Regions from separate parts of the Exiguobacterium sp. s40 genome, predicted to be linked through region 2. Evidence: a T-box and tRNA genes for the amino acid it is inferred to sense, from the RefSeq annotation. Region 2 holds a T-box; the other regions hold tRNA genes.
What was found. The T-box of region 2 lies ahead of argS (arginine--tRNA ligase). A T-box ahead of a tRNA ligase gene usually reads a tRNA of that ligase, here a tRNA-Arg.

Region 1 (9,730 bases), on a different contig from region 2:
GCGCCAGCTTTCAAGTGAAGCTCCGCTTTTTCTTTTGCTGTGAAGAAACCAGTACATTCGAGAACGATGTCAACACCGAGCTCGCCCCATGGAAGTTCTTCTGGGTTGCGGTTAGCAAGTGTAACGACTTTCTCGCCGTTTACGAGGAAGTGACCGTCGTGTACTTCTACTTCTCCGTCGAAACGACCTTGTGTCGTGTCATACTTGAGAAGGTGAGCGAGCATCTTCGTGTCAGTCAAGTCGTTGATTGCAACAACTTCGACTCCTTCGTTTTTGATGATCTCGCGGAATGCCAAACGACCAATACGTCCAAATCCGTTAATACCAACTTTTACTGCCATAGTTAATTTCCTCCTTAGGGTAGAAGCTATTTATTGAAGAGCCAACGGGGGTCAACTCTTTAATAACGATTTAATAATTCTGTCGCCGCACCTTCGTCTGTGACGAGGATGATGTTCGGCGTGTGTTTCGCATATGCGGCAATCGCTTGTGCCTTCGATTTCCCTCCGGCGACCGCGATGACGGTGTCCATGTCGTCGAGCTCCTCTAATTGGATCCCGACCGTCTTGACCCGATGAACGATTTCACCTTCGGCGTTGAAGTAATATCCGAACGCCTCGGCGACGGCATCATGCCGTTCGATCATCCGCAAATGCTCTGGTGACGCGTGACGGCGTTTCGCCATCGTTTCCGCCTCACCAATTCCATGTACCACAATTCGCGCCGCTCTAATCATTTCCAGGACATTTTTTATGCTAGGTTCCTCCACCATCCGCTCGAACGTCTCTTGCGAAACCTCGTCCGGAATGTGGAGTAAATGATAGTCGGCATGGGCCCGGTCGGCCATTCGAGAACAGACGGTGTTCGCTTGTAACTCAAGCGTCTCCCCGAGTCCGCCGCGTGCCGGCACGAAATGCATCGGCCGTTCTTTTTTATCGGGCGACATCATGGCCGCAACCGATGCCATCGTCGTCCCGCCTGTGACCGCGATGATATTGTCGTCAGGTGCCAGTCGCGCTTTCAGCTGCGTGACGGCGGCCCGACCGATATCTCGCTGGACCCAGAACGTCTCGTCGGAATCACCCGGTACGATGACGACTTGGCGAACGCCTAGTTTTCGCTCGAGTTCTCGTGCGACTTCCGAGATTCCTAGGATCTCTCCCATGACCTCGTGCAAGTCTCTGAGAACGTTTCGGCCCGATTCCGTAAGGGAAATACCTTGAGTAGCGACCATCAATAGACCTTGGTCTTTCAAAAAGTCGACTTCTCGTCTTAGGATTCGTTCCGTCAGCCCGAGGCTTGTGGCGAGTGTCCGGCGGCCGATTGGCTGCATCAACCGGACGTAATGTAAGATGTCGTAACGATGTCGGAGCGTTTCGAGCATGTCGGGAACGATTTGCTTCTGAACTTGAATCAGCTGCTGGATCATACTCATTCCCCCTCGACTTAAAGTATGGACAATTTTTGTCCCACTTTTATATTTGCGTCCCACCGCTACGACTTCATCTTATCAATGACATTTCCGTCTTGCAACCCCTTCAAACGTTTTTTTTCGATGTAAGCGTATACTTAACAAAATCTTCAACTTTACTGTCATCGTATCGCCCTTGACTAATGACGCGCCCCTCGTGTAAGACAACGGGGATCTCGAACAAGTACTTCGCCTCGAGTTCTTCGTTGCCCGTGATGTCGACCTGCTCGAGTTCGAACGGATAGTCTTCCATGAGCCATTCGAGCATGACGAGTGCCTCCTCGCAGAGCGAACAGTTGGCACGCCGGTATAATGTCAGCACCATGTCAGTCCCCTCCTTTCCATAGTTGTCGTTCCCGCTCCCGCGAGTTTCCAAAACCGAGCGCTTCCCGATAGTTCGCCACGGTCCGTCGTGTCACCGTATAGCCGATCCGGGCCAACTCTCGCATGAGTGCGGCGTCACTCAAAGGTGACGTCTCTTGTTGAATCAGTTCGGCGAGCGCCTTTTTCACCATGAACGGCGATTGCCCATGATCTGTGGACCTGACGAAAAAGTGGCGCCACGCCATGACACCGCCCTCGGTCGCCACATACTTTCCTTGGATGGCCCGTCCGACGGTCGACTCGTGCTTGCCGATCCGTTCGGCGACTTCTTTCCGCGTCAACGGATGCAAGACGAGGTTGCCATCGAGCCAGTCCGCCTGACGTTCCGCGATGACCGTCCATACTGAATGAAGCGTCGCGTTCCGCATCTCGAGCGTCTCGTGCCACCACTTCGCCTCGCGGTCGTCCCCGATTCGAGCCACATCGAGCGTTGGGCTGAACCATGTCGTCACAAGCTCACCGTCACGCCGGACGACTTCGAGTTCCGGTACGATATGCTCGGTTCCTTCATATAATATTGGTGTTTTCGGTAACGTCGCCACGATACGGGTCACCCGGTCGAACTCGGTCACCGAGATGTCGAGTCGGCCCGGGATGTCATCAACGTTCGCGTCGAGCGCCTCGAACACGTCCAAGACGAGCGGGTCGTCATGTTCAATCGCATGCCGGTATTGGCAGTCACGCTCATTCTTCGCCCCGATCCCCGTCGGTTCTAAAAACAAGAGCGCCTGGCGTGCCGCCTCAATGTCCGCCGCATCGACCTCGAACCGATGGGCGAGCACGAAGTCACTATCAGGTAAGAGGCCGCGGTGGTCTAGCGCGAGGACGAGCCGCTTTTGAAGCATACGTTGGACCTCGTTCCCACTTCCTTCCTCGATTTGTTCGAACAGACGCGACTCGAACCCGCTCGCCGTGTCCTCCACCCATTCGACCGCGCCGCTGCCGAAGGCGATGTTCGGGTTCCGCTTTGACAAGCGGCCAAGCTGAAAAGCGATCGCGGTCCGGTCTGCTTCGAGAACCGGAAGACGCCTGACCATGTCCTGGGTCAGCTGTTGCTTTTGAAGTTGCTGTTGTTCTTGGCATTGCATCGGTCACACCCCTCTCGTTTCCTATTGTAGCGAAAGGCGGGAAAACGCGCTCAAAAAAAGTGAGACGAACAGGATTGCTTTTTTAAAAAAACAAATGTATAATAAATCGTGTCAGAGCACATGCACCCGTAGCTCAGGGGATAGAGCACTGGTTTCCGGTGCCAGGTGTCGGGAGTTCGAATCTCTCCGGGTGTATCAAAGAAAGAGGTCAGGCAGATGCCTGACCTCTTTTGTCGTTTTAGAATCGTCAAACCGTGGAATAGGTCAAAAACGATGACTATCGTTTGACCAACATTGACTATAGCGGTATGATATGTTTACAACCTACATAAAGGAGGCAGATTCAATGTTAATTCCAACAGTTATCGAACAAACAGGTCGCGGGGAACGCGCGTACGATATTTACTCACGCTTGCTCAAGGACCGCATCATCTTGCTCGGAAGTGCGATCGACGACAACGTCGCCAACTCGATCGTTGCCCAGCTCCTCTTCCTTGCAGCCGAGGACCCAGATAAGGACATCTCACTTTACATCAACAGTCCGGGTGGTTCGATCACTTCCGGAATGGCGATTTATGACACGATGAACTTCATCAAACCGAACGTGTCGACGATTTGTATCGGAATGGCCGCATCGATGGGTGCCTTCTTGCTCCAAGCCGGTGAAAAAGGCAAACGCTTCGCGCTTCCAAACGCGGAGATCATGATTCACCAACCGCTCGGCGGTACGCAAGGTCAAGCATCGGACATCAAGATCCATGCTGAACGCATCATCAAGATGCGCGAGAAATTGAACCAAATCATGGCCGACAACACAGGCCAGCCGCTTGAAGTCATCGAGCGCGACACAGAGCGCGACTACTTCATGTCAGCTGAACAAGCGAAAGACTACGGTCTCATCGACAAGGTCATGACGCGTTAATCCAAAAGCGCCTTTCCCAACTCCGGGAAAGGCGCTTCTTTTTATTGGACAGGTAACCAAATTTCAATCAAGTCGTCAGCTCCGTCTTGCCCATGAATGTAGCGCTCAAAATCGAGTGCATCCCGCAACGTTACATCCGGCAACGCTAGAAGTTGATTATACGTCGTGGGGATGGCCGGGATTCCGCCTTCGACCGTGGCGACAAGGTAACGTCCTGCCGACAGTTCAACCTGTCTTCCCTCTTCTCCTATGACAGGATCAGTCATCCCTGCTAGATAAGCTTCTTCTTTCGCTAAACAGACGCCATATGATTCGTCTGTCGTCAGCTCCGGTTGCAGTTTTTCCCAAACGAATGGGATTGTGGTGAGTTCGGATACATAGCCGTTTACGATTTTCGGTCGGTCCCACATCTCATAACGTACTTTCATTGAATCTCCCCCTGTTTGCATCCATTTGATTTGTTGCTCGACTTGTCGCAACGCCTCGATTTCGCGTTGGACCTCATCAAGTCTGCTGTCGAGTAACTCGCTCACACTTTCTGCCGTTTGAATTTGTTCGAGCGAGATACCCATTTGGCGTAGTAACTTGATTTCGTTCAGGCGTCTTATTTCTTCCATCCCGTATAACCGATACTGATTATCTAAACGAGTCGGTTGGACGAGTCCTTTCGCTTCATACCATTTGATTGCTTTAGTGGACAACCCCGTTAGATGGACCACTTTTCCGATTTGAATCATTGGCGTCCCCCCTTCTCGTTTATCATAAAGCCGCCCGTAGCGGACAGGTCAACTCTTTTATTCCTCGACCTCGACCCCGAACACATAGCGGCTGTCCCCACGCGGCCACTCCCCGCCCGTCTCAAACAAATAGACGCCCGGTTCGTCGGGCACGACGGGTTCAGACCGTACGAGCTCCCCATCGATGATTTGATGGAATGAGGCGTTCGACGGCTCGGCATGGAACTCGACATCAATCTCGGCACCCGGCTCGACGGGCACGAGCTGCAAGTCGTCCGCTTCCGGCAACCCGTGGTCTTCACATACCGCCTCGCCCCCATTGGACCAGCAGAACGTCGACTGTTTCACTTCGGCCGTCACCGATCCGATCCGGACTGTCGGGAGCGGCGGTTTGATCGAGGACTCCGACTTCCAAAACGAGGTGGCCAACAACGCGCCGACGACGAGAATCAACCCAACCACGACGATCCATAACCCTTTTCGTCTCGACTCGCTCATCTCCTTTGTTCTTGTATTCCCCGTTCCACGAAAAAACGACCCACTTCCGTGAGTCGTCCCGTTCATTTCGGGCGTCGGAGCCCTTTCATCATATAGCCGCCTTTAAAGTCAATCGGATCGAATGCGACGAGGAACGCCTTCGGCTCATACTCCTCGACCATTTGCCGCAAATCTTTCATCCGTGTCCGTGCCGCCAAGACGTCGAGACGATATCGGATGCCGTCACGCCCCTGACCTTGGTAGTGCGTCACACCATAACCGCTGTCGCGCATCTTTTGGATGAGCTCGGCCGGGAACTCTTGCGTGTGGACTTGGATCATGTTGTAGCCGATAGCAAGCTTACGCTCGACGTAACCGCCGACGAGAATCCCGAGCCCGAATCCGACCGCATAGACGATCATGCCGAGCGTCGTCAAATCTTGGAACACGATACCGAGCGCAAAGATATAGATCAGCGTCTCAAGCGTCCCGAACAGCCCCGCAATCATCGTTTTTCCTTTGACGAGCATGATAGTCCGAAGCGTCAGCACCGGTACGTAGACGAGTTGTAATACTAGGATGAGCAAGATTTGCCCCATAGGATCGACCTCCATTCGAATTCAATATAACCACTATTCCAAATTTTAAGGCCGGATGCAACCAAAAAAGGCTGACCGCAGTCAGCCTTTCGCAATTATTTGTCTAAGTTATCCACGCTCGTGAGCAGTTCATAATCTTTGCGGATGACCTGATAGATGGCGTTCGTGTCACCTGACAATACTTCTTCCGCGCGCAATTGGTTGAGGAAGAGGCTTGTCGCGAACGTGACGAGGGCGCTTTTCGGGATCCCGATTTGTTTCGCACGCTCCGTGATGACCTGGTCTAAATCAGCGTCGATCGTGAGCGAGATTCTTTTCTTTGCATTCGACATAATCATGAAGCTCCTTTAAGTTACATTTCTAAGTCCTATACACAATTGCTAATTATATAGGAAGAATGGTTTTGGTGCAACCGGGGTCACGATGAGCTGATTTCTTCACCGTTTCGCACCTTGTCCGCGATCTGGTCGATCTTGCGGAGCCGATGGTTGATCCCCGATTTCGAGATTGGTCCCGTCTCGAGCATCTCGCCAAGTTCTTGGAGCGAGACGTCTTGATGGGTGACCCGGAGCTCGGCGATTTCCCGGAGTTTGACCGGTAAGATCTCAAGCCCGACCGTGCGCTCGAGGAACTTGATGTTCTCGACTTGGCGGAGCGCCGCCCCGACAGTCTTGTTCAAGTTCGCCGTCTCACAGTTGACGAGCCGGTTGACCGAGTTCCGCATGTCTTTGATGATGCGCGCGTCCTCGAAGTCGAGCATGCCGCGCGTCGCCCCGATGAGTTTCAGGAAGTCCGAGATCTTTTCACTCTCTTTGATATAGAGGATATGCCCTTTCTTCCGCTCGAGCGTCTTCGCGTTCAAGCCGAAGCGGTTGGCGAGGTCACGGAGCGCCTGGTTATGGTTCTCGTACAGGCTGTACACCTCGAGGTGATATGACGACGTCTTCGGATGGTTGATTGACCCGCCGGCGAGGAACGACCCGCGTAAATAGGCACGGGCGAGGTTCTCGTCACGTGTCATGTCCGAGTTGAGCGTGCGAATCATCTCGTAGTTCTCCCCGAGGATCTCAAGGTCGCGAAGCATCGTCTCGGCACGCTGGGCGACCCGGACGATATAGACGTTGTTCTTCTTCAACCGCATTTTCTTCCGTACGAACAAATCAAGATGATGGTCGTACAGCCGTTTCATGAGGGAATAGATTCGACGTGCGATGGCGGCGTTCTCAGTCGAGACGTCGAGCGTCATCCCTCGCCCTAAAGCGAGCGAGATGACCCCATTCATCCGGACGAGTGCGGATAGTTCCGCTTTCGCCTCGGCATCGGTCACGACGAGTTGCGTCAATTCTTTTTTGACGTCAGAGGCAAAGCTCATGCCGGTCCCCTCCTTTCTGTTCAATCACAACTTATTTCAGCTCAAGTTCTTGGAACGAGCGTGGTTTCTTGATGCGCAGGACGCGTTGCATGACGAGTCCGGCGATGGCGTCCGAGTCATGGCGGATATAGTCACGGTTATAGTCGACGATGTCCCCCGCGAGCACGTTCGTACCGTAATTTCGAAGCTTCTTCCGATCGAAGCGGACTTCTTCCGAACCGTCCTCGAGGTAACGCTCTAAATAGATGTCCTCGATCGGCTCGTTGTTGACGACGATCGTGTCGACCGTCGACTTGCCGAGATATGCCTCGATCGATTTCAAATGTTTCATCGCGTCGTACCCTTTCGTCTCGCCGGGCTGCGTCATGACGTTGCAGATGTAGACGACCGGTTTCTTGGAGCGGACGATGGCGTCACGCACTTCTGGAATCAAGAGGTTCGGGATGATGCTCGTATAGAGGCTCCCTGGACCGAGCACGATCAAATCGGCGTCCTCGATTGCCTCGACGACACCAGCCGCCGGCTTGATGCCTTCCTCGAGCAAGAACAGGCGCTTGATTTGTTTCTCGACGAGCGGGATCTTTGATTCACCTTTGACGATCGTCCCGTCCTCGAACTCGGCGGCGAGCGTCATGAGTGTCTCCGTCACCGGGAGCACCTTGCCTTGGGCGTTCAACAGCTGCGACAAGACGTCAACCGCCTTGACGAACGAGCCTTCACAAATGTGCGTCGCCGCCGTCAACATAAGGTTGCCGAGCGAGTGCCCTTCGAGCCCGTAACCGCTGTCGAACCGATACTGCAAAATCTTGTCCATGAGTGGCTCGACCTCGGACAAGGCGAGGATGACGTTCCGGATGTCGCCCGGCGGCAACATATGGAACTCGTCACGGAGGCGCCCCGAGCTGCCCCCGTCGTCCCCGACCGTGACGATGGCCGTGATGTCGAGCGGATAATGCTTCAAGCCCCGGACGAGCGTCGAGAGGCCCGTCCCTCCACCGATGGCCACCACTTTTCTATCGCGTCTCATCTTATTTCTCCTTCGTCGCATGCGCGAGATCGCGATGGACGGTCTTGACGTTATAGCGCTCGGCGAAATGGGCCGATACTTTCTCGGCGAACGTGATCGAGCGGTGCTTCCCGCCCGTACAGCCGAAGGCGACGACGACTTGCGTCTTCCCTTCGCGCTTGTACTGCGGCAACAGGAATTCGAGCATGTCGATCAGTTTTTTATAGAACGCCCGCGCCTCGGGGTGCGACATGACGTAGTTCTGGACTTCTTCCGTCTGCCCGGTGAGCGGACGGAGTTCCGGGATATAGAACGGGTTCGTGATGAAGCGGACGTCGAACAACAGGTCGATGTCGAGCGGGACGCCGTGTTTGAACCCGAACGACATGAAGTTGACCGTGAACGGAATCCGTTCCTCGTTGAACTGGAGCAAGATGCGGTCTTTGAGCATCTGCGGCTTCAAGTCGCTCGTATCGTAGAGCGTATGGGCCCGGTCACGGAACCCTTCGAGCAACGAGCGCTCCATCCCGATGCCGACGAGCGGCGCGTCTTCCGGGGCGAGCGGATGCGACCGGCGCGTCTCCTTGTAGCGGCGCACGAGCACTTCGTCCCGTGTGTCGAGATACAACAAGTGCGGGTGCACGTTCTTCTGTTCCAAGTCGTCGATGACGATGAACAGGCTGTCGATGAAGTCGCGCGTCCGTGTGTCGATCGCGACGGCGATCTTCGGCCGGACCGAGCTGATGACATCGATCAATTGCGGCAATAGCACCGGCGGCAAGTTATCGACGCAAAAATAGCCGAGATCCTCAAAGCTATTCATTGCGACCGATTTCCCGGCCCCACTCATCCCGCTGATGATGATCAATTCTTCTAATCCTTTAAAGTCTTCCATGTCACTGACGCCCCCTTAAAATTGACAACCGAGCCGTGTGTGCAGCTCTCTTCTGTCCTTAGTATAACGAACGTCCGAAAAAAAGAGAAGGGATTGCGGTCGCCCGCAATCCCTTCTGCCTCATGTCACGCGTTTTGTTCGTGCAACGCCTCGAGGAGCCCCTCGATATAGTGTTGCGCGTTTTGAGCGGCAATCGATCCGTCGTTCGTCGCGGTGACGACTTGACGGAGCGTCTTGTCGCGTACGTCGCCGGCTGCGAAAATCCCTGGGATCTTCGTCTCCATCGCTTCGTTCGTGACGATATAGCCTTGCTCGTTCGTGATGCCGAGGTCTTTGACGAAACCAGTGATCGGGTTCATACCAATATAGATGAACACACCGTCGATTTCGTGGTCCGACTCGGTCCCATCGACCGTGCTGACGAGACGTGCCCCACCGACTTTACCATCCGCTTCCACGATCTCTTTGAGCGTGTGGTTCCAGATGAAGTCGATTTTCGGGTTGTCGAACGCCCGTTTTTGAAGAATCTTCTGAGCGCGAAGCTCGTCGCGACGGTGAACGATTGTCACCTTGTCAGCAAAACGTGTCAAGAACACGCCTTCCTCGACAGCTGAGTCGCCGCCGCCGATGACGAACAAGTTCTTCCCTTTGAAGAACGCCCCGTCACAGACCGCACAATACGAGACACCGCGGCCGCCGAGCTCTTCTTCGCCCGGGACACCGATTTTCTTGTATTGTGCGCCAGAAGCGAGGATGATCGCCCGTGCTTTATAGTCACG
Region 2 (9,730 bases):
CGTTTCATTCCGATTGTCCTCCCCGTTTTCAACGGAGAGGAGGATCCTCAGTCGTAGCCGCGGTTCCATCTGTTCCATCTCCGATCTTCCGTTTGTTGATTTTTACATTGATGTCGCTTGTAAAAACTCAACGCTAGAAGTCCGGCAATTGAAACAGAGGCCATGTCCTCTCGGTATCCATAAAGACCTTCCTTTCCAAAATTGCGCGTAATCATGAAATTATTTTAACACATTTTCACGACTATTTCATTAAATGTATATTTAGTGTAGATTACGTTTCGGTAAATCTTTCTTCCCGAACCACCACCAGTTCCAGTCCCCGAACATTTTCATCAAAGACGGTACGAGCAAGATGCGTATGATTGTCGCATCGATGAAGATGGCGAGCGCGATCCCGACCCCGAGCTGTTTGATCGGGCTGACGCCGGTGAAGGCGAACGCCCCCGTGACGACGATCATGATGACCGCGGCCGACGTGATGATTTTACTCGTCTTGGCGAGTCCCATCTCCGTCGCGTAATCGTTATCCCCGGTCTCCCGATAATATTCCTCAATCCGCGAGACGAGGAACACCTCGTAGTCCATCGATAGGCCGAACACAAGCGAGAAGATAAACACCGGGGTCAATATACTGATCGTCTCGGCGTCATACACGTAACCCGATTCGAAGATGATGACGAGCAGCCCGAACGTCGCCCCGAGACCGAGCACGTTCATGATGATCGCTTTGATTGGGATCAAGACGGAACGGAACGCCCACATGAGGATGAACATCGTCGCCAAGATCACGGTCACGACCGCATATGGGATGCTGTCATAAATCTCTTCATAAATTTCTTCGTTGAACGCGGCTGGTCCCCCGACGTCAAAACCGTTCTCGCGCCAATCTCGGACGAACGCCTGCGCGTCTTTATCACTTGGCGGGACGTCAAAGCTGACGTTGACGAGGGCAAGGTCTGTATTTCCTTCAAGCGTGACGAGACGTTCGAACGCCTCAAGTTGCTCTGGTGCCGCTTCAGCGAGTTGTTGGAATTCGGCTGGTTCGAGACCGGATGCCGTCAAGAACGTCGTGACGTTGTCGACAATCGGATCCTCGGATAGCTCATCGGTGAGTGCGGTCAATTCATCGAGAATCATCGAATCGGTCAAGTCATTCGTCTCAAACAAGAGCACCGCATCGGTCGACGTCTCTCCGAACACGTTGTCCCACCGCTCAAGGGCGGCCCGTGATTCGTACGAGGTCGGGAGCGCATCGGCGTCCGGGATGTTCAGTTCAAGGTCACGGACGAACCAGAGGCTTGGCAGTAGCAGCAAGAGCGCGACGAGCGTCATCGTGACGGGACGTCTCATGACGAAGCGGGCCAACTTCTGCCACCGCACTTCAGAACGTGTCTCATTCGTCTTGACGAGCCGTCCTTTATTGATCGTGTCTCCGACGATGTACAGGGCAGACGGCAACAACGTGAGCGCGGACAAGACCGCACCGGCGACGGCAATCAACGCACCGAGGGCAATCGCTTGGAACACATCGACTTGGATGAACAACAACCCAGCCAGTCCGACGAAGACGCAAAGTCCTGAGAATAGAATCGATCGTCCAGCCGTCGCGACCGTTCGGACGATGGCCGCCTCACGTGACTTCCCTTTCGCGAGCTCTTCCCGGTACCGGTTGACGAGCAATAAGGAGAAATCAATGCCGAGCGCGATGGCAATCATCGCGACCGCATTCAACACGAAAATAGACAGTTCCATCGTTTGGGCAAAGAAGAATAGCGAACCCGCTGCCACGATGAACGTGATTAAACCGACGAATAATGGCATAAATGCGGCGAGCGGCGTCCCGAAGACGAGCAAGAGCACGAGCAGCGCGACCGGGATCCCAATCAACTCGGCCCGAATCAAGTCATTCTTTGACGCCTCGTTCAAGTCATCCGCGAAGACCGGCTCTCCGGTCAATCGCACGTCTGTATCCGTATCTCGAATCAAGGCGCTGCGGACGTCTTCAATCGACGTCTCGGCCGTATCGTAGTCCTCGAACTCGAGCAATAAATAGGCGACGTCCCCATCGCGTGCCTCCGGATTCTCGGCTGGCGTGATCACGCCATCGACCCCATCGACTTCGACGAGTCGATCGCGTTGCTGCTCGATGACCGTATCAAGGTCACCACCTTCCAACAAGACGATCATCGAGGCACCGGCCCGGTCGAACCGGTCGTTCAACGTATCTTCCACTTGGGCGAAGCGCCCGTCTTGAATCGCAAATCCATTGCCGCGCAGTTCACTTGGCAACTGTAATCCGAAATATACCGATACCGCGAGCAACACCGTCCAAATCAACACGACAGCGTAGCGCCATCGGACTAACGCTTGTCCTAATCGTTCCATCCCTGTCCACTCCTCTCCATCTAAGAAGACTGTTCCCGTTTTTTTCGGGATTCACCAAGTCTTCGTAAAAAAATCCTGAACCATGGTCTGGTCCAGGAGCATCAACGCTCGAACACTTGAAGCCAACTATGGCAAAAGCGACGTGGCGTTGACAAGACGACAAGTCGGTCGCCCGGTTCGTCCAATAAGACGACTTTCAGTAATTCAGTTTCAGCACACACTTCAGACGAGAACACTTCGCGATCGCGTTCAAACAGTTGGAACGACGTCATCGATGTGATCGCGGTCGTCTCGCCGATTTGATCGACGATGGCCAGATCGCGGTCACCTCCGTATGGAATCATCCAAGACGCGCTCGACGCAACATTCTCGACCACGAACTGTTGATTCGGTTCGTCGTACAGCGTCACGAGGCCCGGTGCCGTGAATCGTTCGAAATCATAGGTCGGCTGATAGGCAAGTTCGATGATACTCCCGAACTCGGGGACCTCTTCGTAGCGGCTATACCGGAACGTGTGGTCGTTCAAGTTCAAAGCGACAATGTCTGATTCGGCCGAGTAAAGAAACAGGTCGTCTCCTGACCAGTGGTGCAGGTTACTGAACCAATCGTCATGAAACGTCCGTGGGATCGGATGACTTTCCATCGTCCCGTTTGTTAAATCCATGACTCCGTATGTCTGTAAATCCCGAAACAGCGCGACGGCTCGTCTACCATGAGGCTCAATATATAGTGCGCACGGTGCCCATTTCCACTCGAGTTCCCATCGGATTTGGAACGTCTCGTCAAAAAACAGAAAACCGGTTTGCGCCAAATACAACATCCATCCTCCACCAACGCGCTCCAACCATTCAACCGTTTGATGAAATTGATAGTCAGCTACTTGTTTGTACATTTGATCACTTCCTAGTTTCAGCTTAGCAACGCCCCACGCATTTTTCGATTTTGAATGTGTTCACAGAACACATTCTCCATGCGCCTGATTTTCCTGTATACTGGCATTAGCATACCCTGAATGTGAAAGGAGGAACCTCAATGCGCCCACTTCAACTCTCTCCCGAGACGGCGGTCGAGCTTGCTAAAAAGCTGAACGTTCCGCTCGAGGAGCTCATGCATATGCCAAAACACATCATCGTGAAGAAGATGATGGAACTGGAGGCAGCCAAAACTGAAACGAACGAGGAAAAGGAGACGGAATGACGTCTCCTTTTTTGGTTACTGCTGTTTGTTCTTGCGTTTTTTCGCGACGTACCAGAGACCAAGGATCGCAAGGGCAGCGCCGCCGGCGACCGCATATTTGCTGTAATCCGGGCGGCGTTCCGTCACGACGAGCGTCGAGAGCGGTGCCACAGTGACGTGTCGTTCTTCAAGGAGGCGCGGCGCTGTCAAATTGACGGTATGGTCTTCAACGTGGACCTCGAACTTACCGGCCGGCAGCTTCACCTCGACCGCTTCCTCGAGCCCGTTATGGTAGACGAGGTGACGTTCGACATACCCTTCGACGTGGCGACTCAGTTCAAAGGCGATCACCCCTTCTTCTTCATCGAAGAAGCGCAAATGTTTGCGAATCTGCTCCGTGTTCTCGAGACGGAACAACGGATATTGTTTCCGCAGACTGATCAATCCCTTCACGTATTCGACGCTCGGCGTCTCCTGCTCGGCCCGTGTCCAGTCCAAACGGTTGACGACCTCACCTGAGTTGAAGCTGTTCTCGTCCCCATCTTTTGTTCGGAAGAACTCTTGACCGCTATGCAAGAATGGGATGCCTTGACCGAGCATGACGATCGTTGTCGCGAGGCGATGCCGGCGACGACGTGTCGTCTCGTCATCGTCCGGGTTCGTGACGGCGAGCTTGTCCCAAAGCGTCAAGTTGTCATGACACTCAACGTAGTTCACGACTTGGTTCGGTTCATCGGCAAAACTCTGACTTGTCACCGCGCCGGCAATGCCGCGCTTGACGTCCGCCGTCATATCCGCGTTGCCGCTGATCCAGCCTGGCAAGTCCTCGATGAACACGTCCCCACGGACGCCGTCGCGAATCGCGTCGTTGAACTGGGCGATACGTGGCATCTTATGGGCGTTATGCTGGTTCGCTTTCTTGCGGACCGAGAGCGGCGTGTCGAGATCCCAACCTTCTCCGGTGACGAGAATCGATGGGTCGATGCGATCGAGTGCTTTCCGGACTTGGTTCATCGTCTTGACGTCATGGAGCCCCATCAAATCGAAGCGGAAGCCATCGATCATGAACTCTTTCGCCCAGTATGAGACACATTCGACGATCAACTTCCGCATCATCGCGCGCTCTGAAGCCGTATCGTTCCCACACGCCGAACCATCGGCGAGCGTTCCATCCTCGTTCAAGCGGTAATAGTAATCGGGCACAAACTGACCGAGCGGTGTCGTCAACGCATCATACGTATGGTTGAACACGACGTCCATGATGACACGAATCCCACGGTCGTGCAGTGCCTGGATCATCGCCTTCAACTCGATGATGCGAGCAGCCGGATCATCGGCAGACGAGGCGTACGAACCTTCGACGGCGAAATAATGGACCGGGTCATAACCCCAGTTATAATTCGCCTCACTCTCACGCGACTCGTTCACCGAACCGTAATCGAAGAACGGCATGAGTTGGAGGTGCGTGACGCCGAGCGCGGTGATATAGTCGAGCGCGGTCGGATTGCCGTTCGGCGTTTTCGTGCCGACCTCGGTCATCCCAAGGAATTTGCCACGATGCATGACGCCGCTGTCGGGATGGCTCGTCAAATCACGGACGTGCGCTTCATAAATGACCGCCTCTTGTGAAGAGTGGAAGAGCGGACGTTCTTTGACCCAATGGTCCGGGTTGAGCGCTGACGGGTCGAGCAGACACCCGCGCTTCCCATTGACACCGACGACTTTCGCATACGGATCGAGCGACTCGACACGTTTGCCTTCGACGGTAGCTTCAAACACGTAAAAATATCCTTCGAATGAAGCGCGGTCGAGTTCAAGGACCCACGTCCCTTTCTCGGCCCGTTCGAGCTCAATCCGTTCGAACTTTCGTGCCCGCGGCGTCCGGTATAGTTTTACGGTCATCTCTTCGGCGACTGGCGACCAGACCCGCAACCGGATGATATCACCTTTAAACGTCACCCCGAGGTCTTTGCCGTGATACGCCATATGGTCTAAATCTACATTTGTCTGTTGATCGATAGTATGTTCCATCTCTTTCACTCCTTCACTACTTCAAATCTGCTATCATTATAACAAAACCCTTGTAAAGGATGGATGAAACATGGCAAAAGACAATTCTTTTGATATTGTGTCAGAAATGAACCTGGAAGAAGTGAAGAACGCGATCCAAATCGCCGAGAAAGAAATTTTAAACCGTTACGACTTTAAAGGATCGAAGAGTGAGATGTCACTCGACAACGGCGACCTCGTCCTCGTATCGGATGACGACTACAAGCTCGAGCAATTGAAGGACGTCATGATCTCGAAATTGATCAAGCGCGGCGTGCCGACGAAAAACCTCGACTACCAAAAAATCGAGCGCGCCCTCGGTGGCACCGTCCGTCAGCGCGTCAAGTTGAAGAGCGGCATCGATAAAGACGATGCGAAAAAAATCAACAACGCCATTAAAGAATCAAAATTGAAAGTGAAGTCGCAAATCCAAGACGATCAAATCCGTGTGACGGCCAAGTCACGCGATGACCTCCAAGCCGTCATGCAGCTCGTCCGTGAGCTCGAATTGTCTGTCGATGCCCAATTTACGAACTACCGATGAAGCTCGCCATCATCAGTGACCCGCACGGTTCGTTTGATGATTTGAAGGCCGTCCTCGAGTCGGTCCGGCGTGAGACGGAGCATATCCTCTGCCTCGGCGATTTATATGAATGCCACATTGGCAAAAAGCGACGGAACGAACGGTTCCACGAAGTGTCCGACGTCGTGACGTACGATCCGGATTACGAGGCGCTGCTCACGTTCCCGAGCCTGCGTGGCAATCAAGAAGAACGGATTGACGAGGTGCTCGTCGTGTCGCATCCAGTTAAGACGCGGATTTCATTATTACCGGAACAGACGACGCTCGATGAGGCGTTGTTCTTGCATGGCCATCAAGTGAATTGGAGTCCGGACTGGGAACCGATTGTCGAGAAAGGCAAGTATCCGCTCGTCTTTATCGGCCACAGCCATATCCCGGGGATTTACCGGAAAGGCCGTTCGATTCCCTGGGAAATCGGGAAACCGTTCACATTGAAGAAAAAACGGTACGTCATCAACGTCGGCGCTGTCATCTTCGACCGGGAATGGTGTTTGTACGATACAAAAACCCGGACAGTCACACGAATGAAGGCATAGGAAAAGGGACCCCCCTCAAAAGGGTCCCTTATTTGTGCTTACATTTCTTCTGGAGCTTGAACACCGATCAGACGGAGTCCTTCTGTCAATACGATCGTCACCGCTTTGACGAGGGCGAGACGCGACTGTTTACCAGCATCTTCTTCGAGTACACGGACATGGCCGTAATACTTGTTGAACGATTGCGCCAAGTCGAGGACGTAACGGCTGATGATCGACGGTTCACGGCGCTCATGGGCACGTGTGATCACGTGTGGGAACGCGTTGAGCATCGTCACGACGCCCCACGTGTGGTCATCATCCGCACCCGTGAATGTCGAGCCGTCGTAGTTGCCCTTACGGAGGAGCGAGTTCGCACGCGCGTTCGTGTACTGCACGTACGGGCCTGTCTCGCCTTCAAACTTGAGCATGCTGTCGAGGTCGAACTCGATGTTGTTGATGCGCTCGTTCTTCAAGTCGTGGAAGATGACCGCGCCGACACCGACCATACGTGCCACGTCGTCCGCGTTCGCAAGTTCTGGGTTCTTCTGGGCGATGTTGCCTTGAGCTTTCTCGATTGCTTCTTTCAGCACTTCCTCGAGCAAGACGATGCGACCTTTTCGTGTCGACATCTTTTTCCCTTCTTGCAAAATCAAACCGAACGGCACGTGGTGCATGCCATCGACGAAGTCGTAGCCGAGTTTACGGAGGACCGAGAACAACTGCTTGAAGTGAAGCGCCTGTTCGCCGCCGACGACGTAGTTCGCTTGGACGAAGTTATACGTCTCATGACGATAAACGGCCGCTGCCAAGTCACGTGTCGCGTAAAGCGTCGCGCCATCTTTCTTTTTAATCAAGCATGGCGGCAAGTTCTCGTCTTCGAGTGAGACGACCATCGCCCCTTCACTTTCGACGAGAAGGTTCTTCTCTTCGAGCATGGCGACGATGCGGTCCATCTTGTCGTTGTAGAACGCCTCCCCGTGGAAGCTGTCGAACTCGACGCCGAGCAAGTCGTAGACTTTTTGGAACTCTTTGAGCGACTCGTCACGGAACCATGTCCATAGCTCTGTCGCTTCTTCGTTGCCGTCTTCAAGTTTCTTGAACCAAGCACGGCCTTCGTCCTCAAGTTCCGGTTGCGTCTTCGCCTCTTCATGAAAGTGAACGTAAAGCTTCAACAATTCGGCAATCGGATGCTCACGTACCGCTTCCTCGTTGCCCCATTTTTTATAGGCGACCATCAGTTTTCCAAACTGTGTCCCCCAGTCCCCAAGGTGGTTGACCCCAACGACGTCGTAGCCGTTTTTACGGGCGATCTGGTTAATGGCGTTCCCGATTACCGTTGAACGGAGGTGTCCCATCGAGAACGGTTTGGCGATGTTCGGTGACGAGAAGTCGGTCACGATTGTCTCGTTGCGTGTCGCATGCGTCGCATAGTCCGCTTTTTCGTCGAGCACCATGTTGATGATTTCTTGTGACACGACGTCACGGCTCAAGAAGACGTTCACGTATGGTCCAGCCGCCTCGACTTTTGTGAACAATTCATCGTTCAAATCGTTCGCGATATCAGTCGCGATCATGACCGGCGCTTTCCGGTAGGCTTTCGCGAGTTGGAAGCAAGGGAAAGCAAGGTCCCCGTGTGCCTCATGTTTTGGTTTTTCAATTAGAGCTTCAATTTGGTCAAGCGTCAACTCGTCCCCGATGACACGGGACAAGGCTTCCGCATATTTGCGTTCATAACTCATTACAATTCCTCCTTATAAAATTTTCATAAAAAAAACGCCCTTTGCACAGATGCAAAGAGACGGGATGGCCCGCGGTACCACTCTTCTTGCCTGCTTGACGCAGACCGCTTTATCGGTGATAACGGGGGTCCCCCGGCTACGCCTACTAAGGTTCGGGCAGCATCTCAAAAGTGCGTTTCGCGATGTTTGTCAGCCTAGGCTCTCACCAATCCCTAGGTCGCTTTGTTGACGGAACGATCGTTACTCTCTTTTTCATCGACTTTCGTCTATGTGGTTGAAAAGCAATTTCATTATAGAGGATATTTCATATAGACTCAATGCTAGAATTCCGCCATTATGATGAATAGGCAGGACTCGGGCATGATTGTGCCGAATCTCCTACCATACATATCGAATTTTCCCATATAGGAGGGAACCATGAACCATTTTCGCAAGATGTCCGTCCTTGGTTGGAGTATTTGGAGTATGCTATTCAGTTTGACGCTCATCTTGTTCGCTACAGGCGTATTAAACATGCCGGCCATCGAGCCGTTGCCGTTCATCTTGATTGCGTTGCTCGTCATCATTTTTCAAATGGACTCCATCGAACGGAAAGGCGTCTACTTCACGTTTTCGGAAAGTATCGTCCTCATCATTTTCTTGTTTTTTGATTTCGAGACGGCGCTTTTCGTCAATCAGATTGGTCTCCTCGTCTTCCAGTTCGTCAACTTGAAACCGCGCATCGCGCTTCGACGCTTCCGCTTCACGTATCCTTGGAACGCCATCACGTCTTTCTTGGAGATTGCCATCCCAGCCGGTGTTTACTTGGCGCTTGGTGGTGTGACCGGTCTCGGCTTCTATTCTCAAGACTCGTTCCTGCCGCTCGCCGGTTTGATTCTGGCCATCATCTTGAACACGGTCGTGCAAAAGTATCAAGTCGGTTGGTGGTTCCGCGTCGACATCCCGGTCCGCGATTTTCTGAGCATCGCGTTTTATACGTATATCGTCAGTCTCGTCTTCATTTTGGCGGCCTCGTTGTTCCGGGAGACGAATTTACTCGTCGTCAGCAGCATCGCTGCCGCGTTGACGTTCTTCATCAAGCGGCTCATCATCCAAAAAGGCCGGCAAGACGCCTTTAAATCGTTGATTGAACAGTATGACGAGGCAAAAGAAGCCGTGTCGTTATCGCAGAGCGAGGCGCAAGCCATCGAAGTGTTTCTCAGTCAATGTGAGCGGCTCAATCACTATGACGAAGGGTTCGTCGAGTTTAAACTGTTCGACCGTACCCTGTACTTTGATT
Region 3 (9,730 bases), on a different contig from region 2:
TCACAGTCGTTGCAGATTCAGGAATTCACGCTCGTCCAGCTACACAGTTGGTTAACACAGCTTCTAAGTTCCAATCAGATATCAACCTTGAGTACAACGGTAAGACAGTAAACCTCAAGTCAATCATGGGTGTACTTTCACTCGGAATCGCTAAAGATTCTACAATCAAAATCACTGCAGCTGGTGACGATGCAGAAGAAGCGGTTAACACGCTTTCTGACATGCTCACAAGCGAAGGTCTTGCTCAGTAATTGAGCGACGGACGAGGCGGCCAATCGGCTACCTCGTCTTTTTTGTTTGTCACGAGACCGTTTCTTTTTCAGAATCGGCTTTTTTGGTAAGATAGATGGGAATGGAAGTGATGATCATGAAACGAGCGATTGGAGTACTCGATTCAGGAGTTGGCGGCTTGACGGTGGTCAAAGAACTGATGCGCCAACTACCGAAAGAAGAAATCATCTACATCGGCGACACGGAACGGTGCCCGTATGGCCCGCGTCCGCACGATGAGATTGAAGCCTATACGTGGGAACTGATCGAGTTCCTGTTAAGTAAAAATGTGAAGATGATCGTCATCGCCTGCAACACGGCGACGGCGGTCGTCTTGAAAGAAGCTCGCAAACGCCTCAATATCCCGGTCATCGGTGTCATCGATCCGGGGGCACGAGCGGCCGTCAAAGGCACGCGCAATAAACATATCGGCGTCATCGGTACGAAGATGACGATTGAAAGCAACTCGTACGAGACGGCACTCCGGCACGTGGCCGGCGAGATCGATGTATATTCGCTCGCCTGTCCGCCGTTCGTCCCGCTCGTCGAAGCCGGCGAACTTGATGGGGACCGCGTCCGCGACATCGTCGCTGAGACGATTCGTCCGCTTCAGTCTTCCGAGATGGACACGCTCATCCTCGGCTGTACGCACTATCCGCTGCTCGCACCGGTCATTCAAGACGTCGTCGGACCTGACGTCCATTTGATCTCGTCCGGTGACGAGACGGCGCTCGAAGTAGCGGCCATCCTTGACTTTAAAGAGCTCGAGAACGATTTGGATTCGGTCCCGGTGCACCAGTTTTATGCGACCGGGGATGTCGTCATCTTTGACCGTTTGGCGACAGAATGGCTCGGTCAACCCGTGAGAGCGGAGAAAGTAGAGGTGTCCGGTGTCGATGCGTAACGAAAGACAACATGACGAGCTCCGGCCCGTCGAAATCGTTCCCCATGTGAATAAACATGCGGAAGGGTCGGTCCTCATCTCGATCGGGGACACGAAAGTCATCTGCACGGCGACCGTCGAAGAACGCGTCCCGAACTTCTTGCGCGGCAAGAAGCAAGGCTGGATCAACGCCGAGTACGCCATGCTTCCGCGTGCGACCGGCAACCGCACGGTCCGCGAATCGGTCCGCGGCAAACAGTCGGGCCGGACGATGGAGATTCAACGGTTGATTTCGCGGTCGCTCCGCTCGGTCGTCGATTTAGAACGGCTCGGTGAACGGACGATTTGGATCGACTGTGACGTCATCCAAGCCGACGGGGGCACCCGTACGGCCTCGATCACAGGCGGCTTCTGCGCGCTCGTCCTCGCGGTCGACGCGCTCATCCGTCAAGGCAAGCTCGACGACACGCCGATCAAAGAAGGCGTCGCTGCCATCTCGGTCGGACGGACCGACGAATTGCTTCTCGACTTGAACTACGAAGAAGATGCCGCGGCCGAGGTCGACATGAACGTCGTCATGACGGCGAGCGGACGTTTCGTCGAAGTGCAAGGGACAGGGGAAGAAGCGACATTCACGTTGCTCGAGATGAACGAGATGCTCCACATGGCCCAAAGCGGAATCGAGACGCTGTTCAAAGCGGCCGAAGACGCGCTCGGTGCCTCGTGGTGGTATGTCGGGGAACAATTGGAGGAAACAACATGAAACTGATCGTCGCAACACGCAATAAAGGAAAAGTCGCAGAAATCGAAGGGATGCTCACGCCGCTCGGATTCGAAGTCGAATCACTTCTTGATTATCCGGACGCACCAGAGACGGACGAAACTGGGACGACGTTTGAAGCGAACGCCGAGTTGAAGGCGACGGAGGCGGCCCGCTATTTCGGTCACGCCGTCCTCGCGGATGACTCTGGACTCGAAGTCGATGCGCTCGACGGGGCACCCGGTGTCCATTCGGCCCGTTTCGCCGGACCGGAGAAGTCGGATGAAGCGAACAACGCGCTTCTTCTCGAGAAGTTGAACGGAGCGACCGACCGAACGGCTCGCTTCATCTGTGCCCTCTGTCTCGCCAAACCAACAGGGGAGACATTGACGGTACGCGGCACGATCGAAGGGACGATCGGCTACGCGCCTCATGGGGAGAACGGTTTCGGTTACGACCCGCTCTTCATCGTTCCGTCACTTCACAAGACGGCAGCAGAACTTGAACGCGACGAAAAGGCGGCGGTCAGTCACCGCGGTCAAGCACTACGAAAGTTAGAGGCAGAAATTATTCCGTTTATGGAGGGGTGACCTGTATGCGTTTTCTCGTAGTCAGTGACAGTCACGGATTGACAGAAGAACTATCGATCATCTTCAACCGGCACGAACAAGAAATCGATGACGCGTTCCATTGTGGGGATTCCCAGCTCGCGCTCGTCGATGAACATCTGCTCCCGTATCGTACGGTGCGCGGTAATTGCGACTTCGGCGGCGACCTTCCGCTCGAGCGAATCGAGGAGACGGCTGAAGGGACGATTCTCATCGTCCACGGCCATCACCACGACGTGAAGTACGACTTGAACCGGTTGCGTTACCGGGCTGAAGAGGTCGGGGCGAACGTCGTCTTGTTCGGCCACTCGCACGTCGCCGGAGCTGTGATTGAGGACGGGGTGCTTTACGTGAACCCGGGTTCGATTCGCATGCCGCGCGGACGGAGTGACAAGACGTATGTACTGATGGATCTCGAGAACGGACAGGCAACGGTCCGCTTTTATCGGTCAGAGGACGGTTCGGCCGTCGAAGATCTCGATGTGAGCGGAAAGCTGTGACGGAATGAAAAGAAGGAATTGACAGCAAACCATTTTTCTATTATAGTTTTCTTGTCAATGTCCCAATAGCTCAGCTGGATAGAGCAACGCCCTTCTAAGGCGTCGGTCGGGGGTTCGAATCCCTCTTGGGACACTTCCATTTAAAATAGAGATAGCCTCCACGGAGGTTGTCTCTTTTTTCGTTTTTCGGGGTATTGATTGACAACGAATCGATTCCTAAAGGAAGATGGAGATGAATGGAAAGGGTGTGGGGAGATGGCAAAAGAGCAAGCGTACCCGTTTCCAGGGAACTGGTCGCGGCTTCAGAAGATGATTCAAGAGGCAGACGCGGCCGGGGAACGGAAACGGGTCGAACCGATTCTGTGGGATTGGTACGAGGCAGTGCCCGGCGATCCATTTATTTTCATGGAAATATTCCAATGTCTGATGGAACGACCGGAAGAACCGGAGACGCTCGAGAAACTCGAAGAGCTCGTCACGACACAGATGACGGTGGCAGAAGAACCTGCAGCCGGCGGGCTTCAAATCGCCCAGTATTACATCATGCGTGACCAACCGTTCGAGGCGGCCCATTGGATCAACCTGTATCTTGAGTGGCAAGAAAAGACCGATCACGTCAACACGCAAGCACACCAAGTGCTCCAAGTGCTGAAGTTGACCGAGTTCCCGGCCGCGATCGCCAAAGTGAAGCGAATCCTTAACCGGGGCGGGATCGGCGAACAAATCGAGACGCTCGAACACGTCCATTTCAATATCGATGACGTCCTCGACAACGTCTTGAAAGAGCTTCTCGTCGCGGAACGGCCGAAGTTGATGAAGTTGATCGTGCTCCAAAAGGGGTTCGACGAGCTGCCGGTCATCGAATGGACCGACCTCGGGACGCGGCACCGATTGACGCATGACGAAGCGAAAATCCACACGGAAGCGTGGGAGACGATGGTCAACGGGTTGCAGCGAGCGGTATATGGTGACGAGATCGCGACGCAGCTGCTCATGAACTACATGTATACGCACTACCCGTTCACGCCTGAGGAAGCGTCTGCCGTGGAGACGGCGATTGTTCAAGCGAAAACGGCCATCCTGCAACATGAGGAAACGGACGGCCTCGCCGCCGAAATTCTTGAGGCGGACATGCGTTTCACCGAGGCGTTTCTAGACTAAATCCTTGTGTGCAGTCGTCGGATTTATGCTATAATACGGATTGTTGTACATTTTTGTACGTATAAACGAATTGTTGGAGGGACTTAGCATGACAGCAAAATGGGAAAAAACATCAGGTAGCCAAGGCGTACTCACGTACGAAGCACCTGCAGAAGCTTTTGATAAAGCAGTCGACGCCGCATTCAAAGATGTCGTCAAAACTTTGAACGTGCCTGGCTTCCGTAAAGGGAAATTGCCACGCCCAATGTTCAACAAAATGTACGGAGAAGAAGCACTCTATCAAGATGCGCTCGATATCCTCTACCGTGACACAGTTCAAGGTGCGGTCGAAGAAGCTGGTTTCGAACCAATCGCTCTCGAAAACATCGATGTAGACGGCACGCTCGAAAAAGGCCAACCTGTAACGTTCAAAGTAACGTTCGTTGTTGAGCCAGAAGCTGAGCTTGGCGAATACAAAGGTCTCGAGTACGAAGCTGTTGAAACAACAGTCACTGACGAAGAAGTTACAGCTGAACTTGACGCGCTTCAACAGCAAGGCGCAGAGCTTGCTGTCAAAGAAGGCGCAATCGAAAACGGCGATACAGCTGTCTTTGATTTCGCAGGTTTCGCTGACGGAGAGCAATTCGAAGGCGGCACGGCTGAAAACTACACACTCGAAATCGGTTCAGGCCAATTCATCCCTGGATTCGAAGAGCAAATGGTCGGCATGACGGCTGGCGAAGAAAAAGACGTTGAAGTAACATTCCCTGAAGAGTACCACGCTGACAACTTGGCGGGTAAACCAGCGACATTCAAAGTCAAACTTCACGAAGTCAAAGCGAAGCAAGTTCCTGAGCTCGACGACGAGTTCGCAAAAGACATCGACGAGTCAGTTTCATCACTCGACGAGTTGAAAGCGAAAATCCGTGAGCGCTTAGAAACTGCGAAGAAACAAGAAGCGGAAGGCACAATGCGCGACCAACTCGTCGAGCAAGCAACAGCTAACGCAACAATCGACGTACCTGCAGTACTCGTTGACCAAGAAGTAGACCGCATGGTTCAAGAGTTCGGCACACGTGTTTCTTCACAAGGAATCGACCTCAACATGTACTTCGAACTCACTGGTACTTCTGAAGAAGCGATGCGCGAAGAGATGAAAGAGCAAGCTGAAGAGCGCGTTAAAGCTCGTCTCGTCTTGAAAGCAATCGCTGAGAAAGAAGCGATCGAAGTGTCTGACGAAGATGCTGAGAAAGAACTCGAAGAAATGTCTAAACTTTACAACATTGCACCGGATCAACTCCGTACAATGCTCGCGCCACAAGGCGGAATCGAGACACTTAAAGGTGACCTCAAATTCCGTAAAGCGATCGACGTTCTCGTTGAAAACGGGAAAGCAAAGTAATCGGATGACAGAAGGACGGCTGCTCAGCAGTCGTCCTTTTTTTCGTCACGACACTTTGCATGTGTTTATCTTTGATGAAGTGATTTGTTCATGCTACAATTATTGCAACGCAGAGATGTAAATGTTTTTTCGAGAGTGCTTAGCACCTGAAAATACAAATAGGCGATTTATCGCACTTACATCCATTTTCATTCAGAAGGGGTGTACCGAATGTTCAAATTTAACGAGGAAAAGGGACAACTTAAATGCTCGTTTTGCGGGAAATCGCAAGAACAAGTCCGTAAACTAGTCGCCGGTCCTGGCGTATACATTTGTGACGAATGTATCGAGCTTTGCAATGAAATCGTTGAGGAAGAGCTCGGTGTCGAAGAAGAAGTAGAATTCAAAGACATTCCAAAACCACAAGAGATCCGTAACATCTTAGACGAGTATGTTATCGGTCAAGACCGGGCGAAACGTGCGCTTTCGGTAGCCGTCTACAACCACTATAAACGCATCAACGCCGGTGGCCGTTCTGATGATGTCGAACTTTCGAAATCGAACATCGTCATGATTGGACCAACTGGTAGCGGTAAGACGCTTCTCGCTCAAACGATGGCCCGCGTCTTGAACGTCCCATTCGCAATCGCGGATGCGACGAGCTTGACGGAAGCCGGTTACGTCGGGGAAGACGTTGAGAACATCTTGCTCAAGCTGATCCAATCGGCGGACTACGATGTCGAGAAGGCTGAAAAAGGGATCATCTATATCGATGAGATCGATAAGATTGCCCGTAAGTCGGAAAACCCATCGATCACGCGTGACGTATCTGGTGAAGGTGTCCAACAAGCACTTCTCAAAATCTTGGAAGGTACGGTCGCAAGCGTACCGCCGCAAGGTGGACGGAAGCATCCGCATCAAGAGTTCATCCAAATCGATACGACGAACATCTTGTTCATCGTCGGCGGCGCGTTCGCTGGCATCGAAGCGGTCGTCAAACGCCGTATCGGGAAAAAAGTTATCGGATTTGGGAACGACCAAGAAAACCGCGAGATGACGCAAGAAGACTTGCTCGCCCGCGCACTTCCGGAAGACCTTCAGAAATTCGGATTGATTCCGGAGTTCATTGGTCGTCTACCGGTCATGGCGACGCTCACGACGCTTGACGAGGAAGCACTCGTCGAGATCTTGACGAAGCCGAAGAACGCCCTCGTTCGTCAGTACGAGAAAATGCTCGAACTAGACGATGTCGAACTCACGTTCACAGACGAGGCGTTGGTTGAAATCGCCAAGCTTGCGATCAAACGTAAGACAGGCGCACGCGGTCTCCGCTCGATTATCGAAGAAATGATGCTCGATGTGATGTTCACTGTCCCATCGCGCGACGATATCGAGAAAGTCATCATCACGGATGAAACGATTACGGGTCTTGCCGGTCCGAAATACGTGCTTCGCGATGGTACTGTCGAACAGACAGGCGACAATAAAGAGACAGCATAATTTTTAACGAAAAAGGCTCAAACACTCGGCACATCCGAGTTTTGGGCCTTTTTGCACAGGAGGCGTTGTAATGGAACAGTTACCTATCCTTCCTTTGCGTGGAGTCGTCGTGTATCCGCTCATCGGCGTGACGATCGACGTAGGGCGTCCGCTCTCTCTGCGGGCACTCCTTGCCGCAAAGGAACACGAGACAGATTTGATTGTCGTGACACAAAAAGAGACAGGCAAAGAATCACCTGAACCGGAAGACTTATATGCGATTGGGACACGCGTCCATATCGCCAAGATGAGCGAGCTGTCGAACGAGACGGTCCGTGTTCGTCTTGTCGGGAAAGAGCGCGTCAAGATCAACTCGATTGAAGAGACGAAAGAAGGCTGGTTCGCCGACGTCGAGACGCTTGACCTCGTCGAAGGGGAAGAAGTCGAACGGACGGCACTCGTGCGCCTATTGAAAGAACAGTTTGGCAAACTCGTCGGGACGATCAAAGGGTTGTCTCCGGACGAACGGCGCCGCTTTGAGATGTATGAGCGACTCGAGTCGTTGACCGATTATATCTCTTCGAAACTTGATGTCGACGTCGACATTCGCCAAGCGATGCTCGAAGAAGCCGATGCGGTCAAACGCGGGCTCGAACTGCTCGAGATCATGACGCATGAAGTCGAAATCATCGAGCTGGAGCAAGAGTTGCGCGAACGGACGAAAAAGACGATTGAGCAGGCGCAGAAAGAGTATTATTTGCGCGAACAGATGAAAACGATTCAGCAAGAGCTCGGCGACCAGTCGCAAGAGTCTGAACCGAACCGTCTCCGTGAGAAGCTCGAGGCGCTCGATTTGCCTGAGACGACACGGAAGAACGTCATGCGCGAAGCCGAACGGTTGAACGTCGTCCCGGCGACGTCACCGGAGTACGCAGTCATCCGCAACTATCTCGACTGGATCGCTTCGCTCCCATGGGGCATCGAGACGGAAGATAAACTCGACGTCAAGCATGCGGCCGACGTCCTAGACGACGACCACTACGGCCTCGAGTCGGTGAAAGATCGAATCCTTGAGTACTTGGCTGTCCGCCAATTGACGAACTCGCTCCGTGGACCGATCCTTTGTCTCGCCGGACCTCCAGGGGTCGGGAAGACGTCGCTTGCCCGGTCGATCGCGTCGGCACTTGAACGTCACTTTGTCCGCGTCTCGCTCGGCGGGGTGCGCGATGAAGCTGAGATTCGAGGACACCGTCGCACGTACATCGGGGCGATGCCAGGGCGTATCATCCGCGGCTTGAAGCAGGCCGAAAGCAAAAACCCGGTCTTCTTGCTCGACGAGATCGACAAGATGGCGTCAGACTTCCGGGGCGACCCGGCGTCGGCCATGCTCGAAGTACTCGACCCGGAACAAAACGTCTCGTTCTCGGACCACTATATTGAAGAACCGTTCGACTTATCGAACGTGCTCTTCATCGCGACGGCGAACGACGTCTCGCAAATCCCGGCTCCGCTGCTCGACCGGATGGAACTCATCCAAATCGGCGGTTACACGGAACTCGAGAAAGTCGAGATCGCCAAACGTCACTTGGTGCCGAAACAGTATAAAGAGCACGGCTTGAAAAAGAGCCAGCTCACAATCAAAGATGACGCGCTTTACGAGGTCGTCCGCCGTTACACGCGTGAGGCCGGTGTCCGTAACTTGGAACGCGTCATCGGCTCGCTTTGCCGGAAAGCGGCGAAGCAAATCGCGATCGGCGAGAAGAAACGCGTCACCGTCTCGTTGAAGAGCCTCGGCGACTACCTCGGGAAACCGAAGTACCGCTACGGCAAAGGCGAGACGGAAGACTCGATCGGAGCCGTCACTGGACTCGCCTACACAGCGTTCGGAGGCGACACGCTCACGATCGAAGTGGCGCTCGCGCCTGGCAAGGGCAAGCTCCAGTTGACGGGGAAACTTGGTGACGTCATGCAAGAGTCGGCGCAGACGGCGTATAGCTACGTCCGCTCGAACGCGGAACGGTTCGGGATTGACCCGACGTTCTACGAGCGCCAAGACGTGCATATCCACGTCCCGGAAGGTGCCGTTCCGAAAGACGGTCCATCGGCCGGCATCACCATCGCGACGGCGCTCATCTCGGCATTGACCGGTAAGAAAGTCCGTCGTGATATCGGCATGACCGGAGAGATCACGCTCCGAGGCCGCGTCCTGCCAATCGGCGGATTGAAAGAGAAAGCGCTCGCCGCACACCGCGCCGGTTTGACGACCATCGTCATCCCGAAAGACAATGAGCGGGACATCGATGACATTCAAGACACCGTCCGTGAGAAATTGACGTTCGTCCCGGTCACGACGCTCGATCAAGTATTAGAAGTAGCATTTGGAGGAAATTAAATAATGAAAATCACTAAAGCAGAATTTGTCACGAGTGCCGTCGCACCGGACCATTATCCGATTCACGAGTTGCCGGAAGTCGCACTCGCCGGACGTTCGAACGTCGGGAAATCGTCGTTCATCAACAAGATTTGTCAGCGCAAAGCACTCGCACGGACGTCTTCGAAGCCAGGGAAGACGCAGACGCTGAACTTCTTCAACATCAACGATGAGATCATGTTCGTCGACGTTCCAGGCTACGGCTACGCGAAAGTTTCGAAGACGGAGCGTGAGAAGTGGGGCGTCATGATGGAGCAGTACTTGACGTCGCAAAGCGC

Region 1: it encodes a tRNA-Arg, which carries the amino acid that the T-box ahead of argS (arginine--tRNA ligase) is inferred to sense. The anticodon was not compared.
Region 3: it encodes a tRNA-Arg, which carries the amino acid that the T-box ahead of argS (arginine--tRNA ligase) is inferred to sense. The anticodon was not compared.

Annotation. Positions count from the first base shown of each region.
Region 1 covers NZ_JACSLC010000002.1:238,870-248,599, reverse strand. The annotation lists gene gap (type I glyceraldehyde-3-phosphate dehydrogenase) at 1-341, opposite strand, end outside; gene KNP02_RS02915 (sugar-binding transcriptional regulator) at 401-1,429, opposite strand; gene KNP02_RS02910 (glutaredoxin family protein) at 1,539-1,796, opposite strand; gene KNP02_RS02905 (RNA polymerase factor sigma-54) at 1,798-2,943, opposite strand; tRNA gene KNP02_RS02900 (tRNA-Arg) at 3,066-3,138, shown strand; gene clpP (ATP-dependent Clp endopeptidase proteolytic subunit ClpP) at 3,290-3,865, shown strand; gene KNP02_RS02890 (MerR family transcriptional regulator) at 3,907-4,602, opposite strand; gene KNP02_RS02885 (hypothetical protein) at 4,660-5,100, opposite strand; gene KNP02_RS02880 (DUF2179 domain-containing protein) at 5,163-5,678, opposite strand; gene KNP02_RS02875 (hypothetical protein) at 5,774-6,010, opposite strand; gene whiA (DNA-binding protein WhiA) at 6,097-7,050, opposite strand; gene KNP02_RS02865 (gluconeogenesis factor YvcK family protein) at 7,082-8,077, opposite strand; gene rapZ (RNase adapter RapZ) at 8,079-8,951, opposite strand; gene trxB (thioredoxin-disulfide reductase) at 9,077-9,730, opposite strand, start outside.
Region 2 covers NZ_JACSLC010000012.1:25,323-35,052, forward strand. The annotation lists gene KNP02_RS10995 (YitT family protein) at 1-8, opposite strand, end outside; gene KNP02_RS11000 (MMPL family transporter) at 262-2,385, opposite strand; gene KNP02_RS11005 (hypothetical protein) at 2,487-3,278, opposite strand; gene KNP02_RS11010 (YycC family protein) at 3,419-3,583, shown strand; gene pulA (type I pullulanase) at 3,599-5,593, opposite strand; gene KNP02_RS11020 (YajQ family cyclic di-GMP-binding protein) at 5,664-6,155, shown strand; gene KNP02_RS11025 (metallophosphoesterase family protein) at 6,152-6,730, shown strand; gene argS (arginine--tRNA ligase) at 6,769-8,451, opposite strand; T-box leader at 8,504-8,716, opposite strand; gene KNP02_RS11035 (GGDEF domain-containing protein) at 8,869-9,730, shown strand, end outside.
Region 3 covers NZ_JACSLC010000006.1:145,299-155,028, forward strand. The annotation lists gene KNP02_RS07825 (phosphocarrier protein HPr) at 1-251, shown strand, start outside; gene racE (glutamate racemase) at 368-1,174, shown strand; gene rph (ribonuclease PH) at 1,167-1,916, shown strand; gene KNP02_RS07840 (XTP/dITP diphosphatase) at 1,913-2,503, shown strand; gene KNP02_RS07845 (metallophosphoesterase family protein) at 2,509-3,021, shown strand; tRNA gene KNP02_RS07850 (tRNA-Arg) at 3,081-3,154, shown strand; gene KNP02_RS07855 (hypothetical protein) at 3,277-4,182, shown strand; gene tig (trigger factor) at 4,271-5,563, shown strand; gene clpX (ATP-dependent protease ATP-binding subunit ClpX) at 5,774-7,042, shown strand; gene lon (endopeptidase La) at 7,113-9,413, shown strand; gene yihA (ribosome biogenesis GTP-binding protein YihA/YsxC) at 9,417-9,730, shown strand, end outside.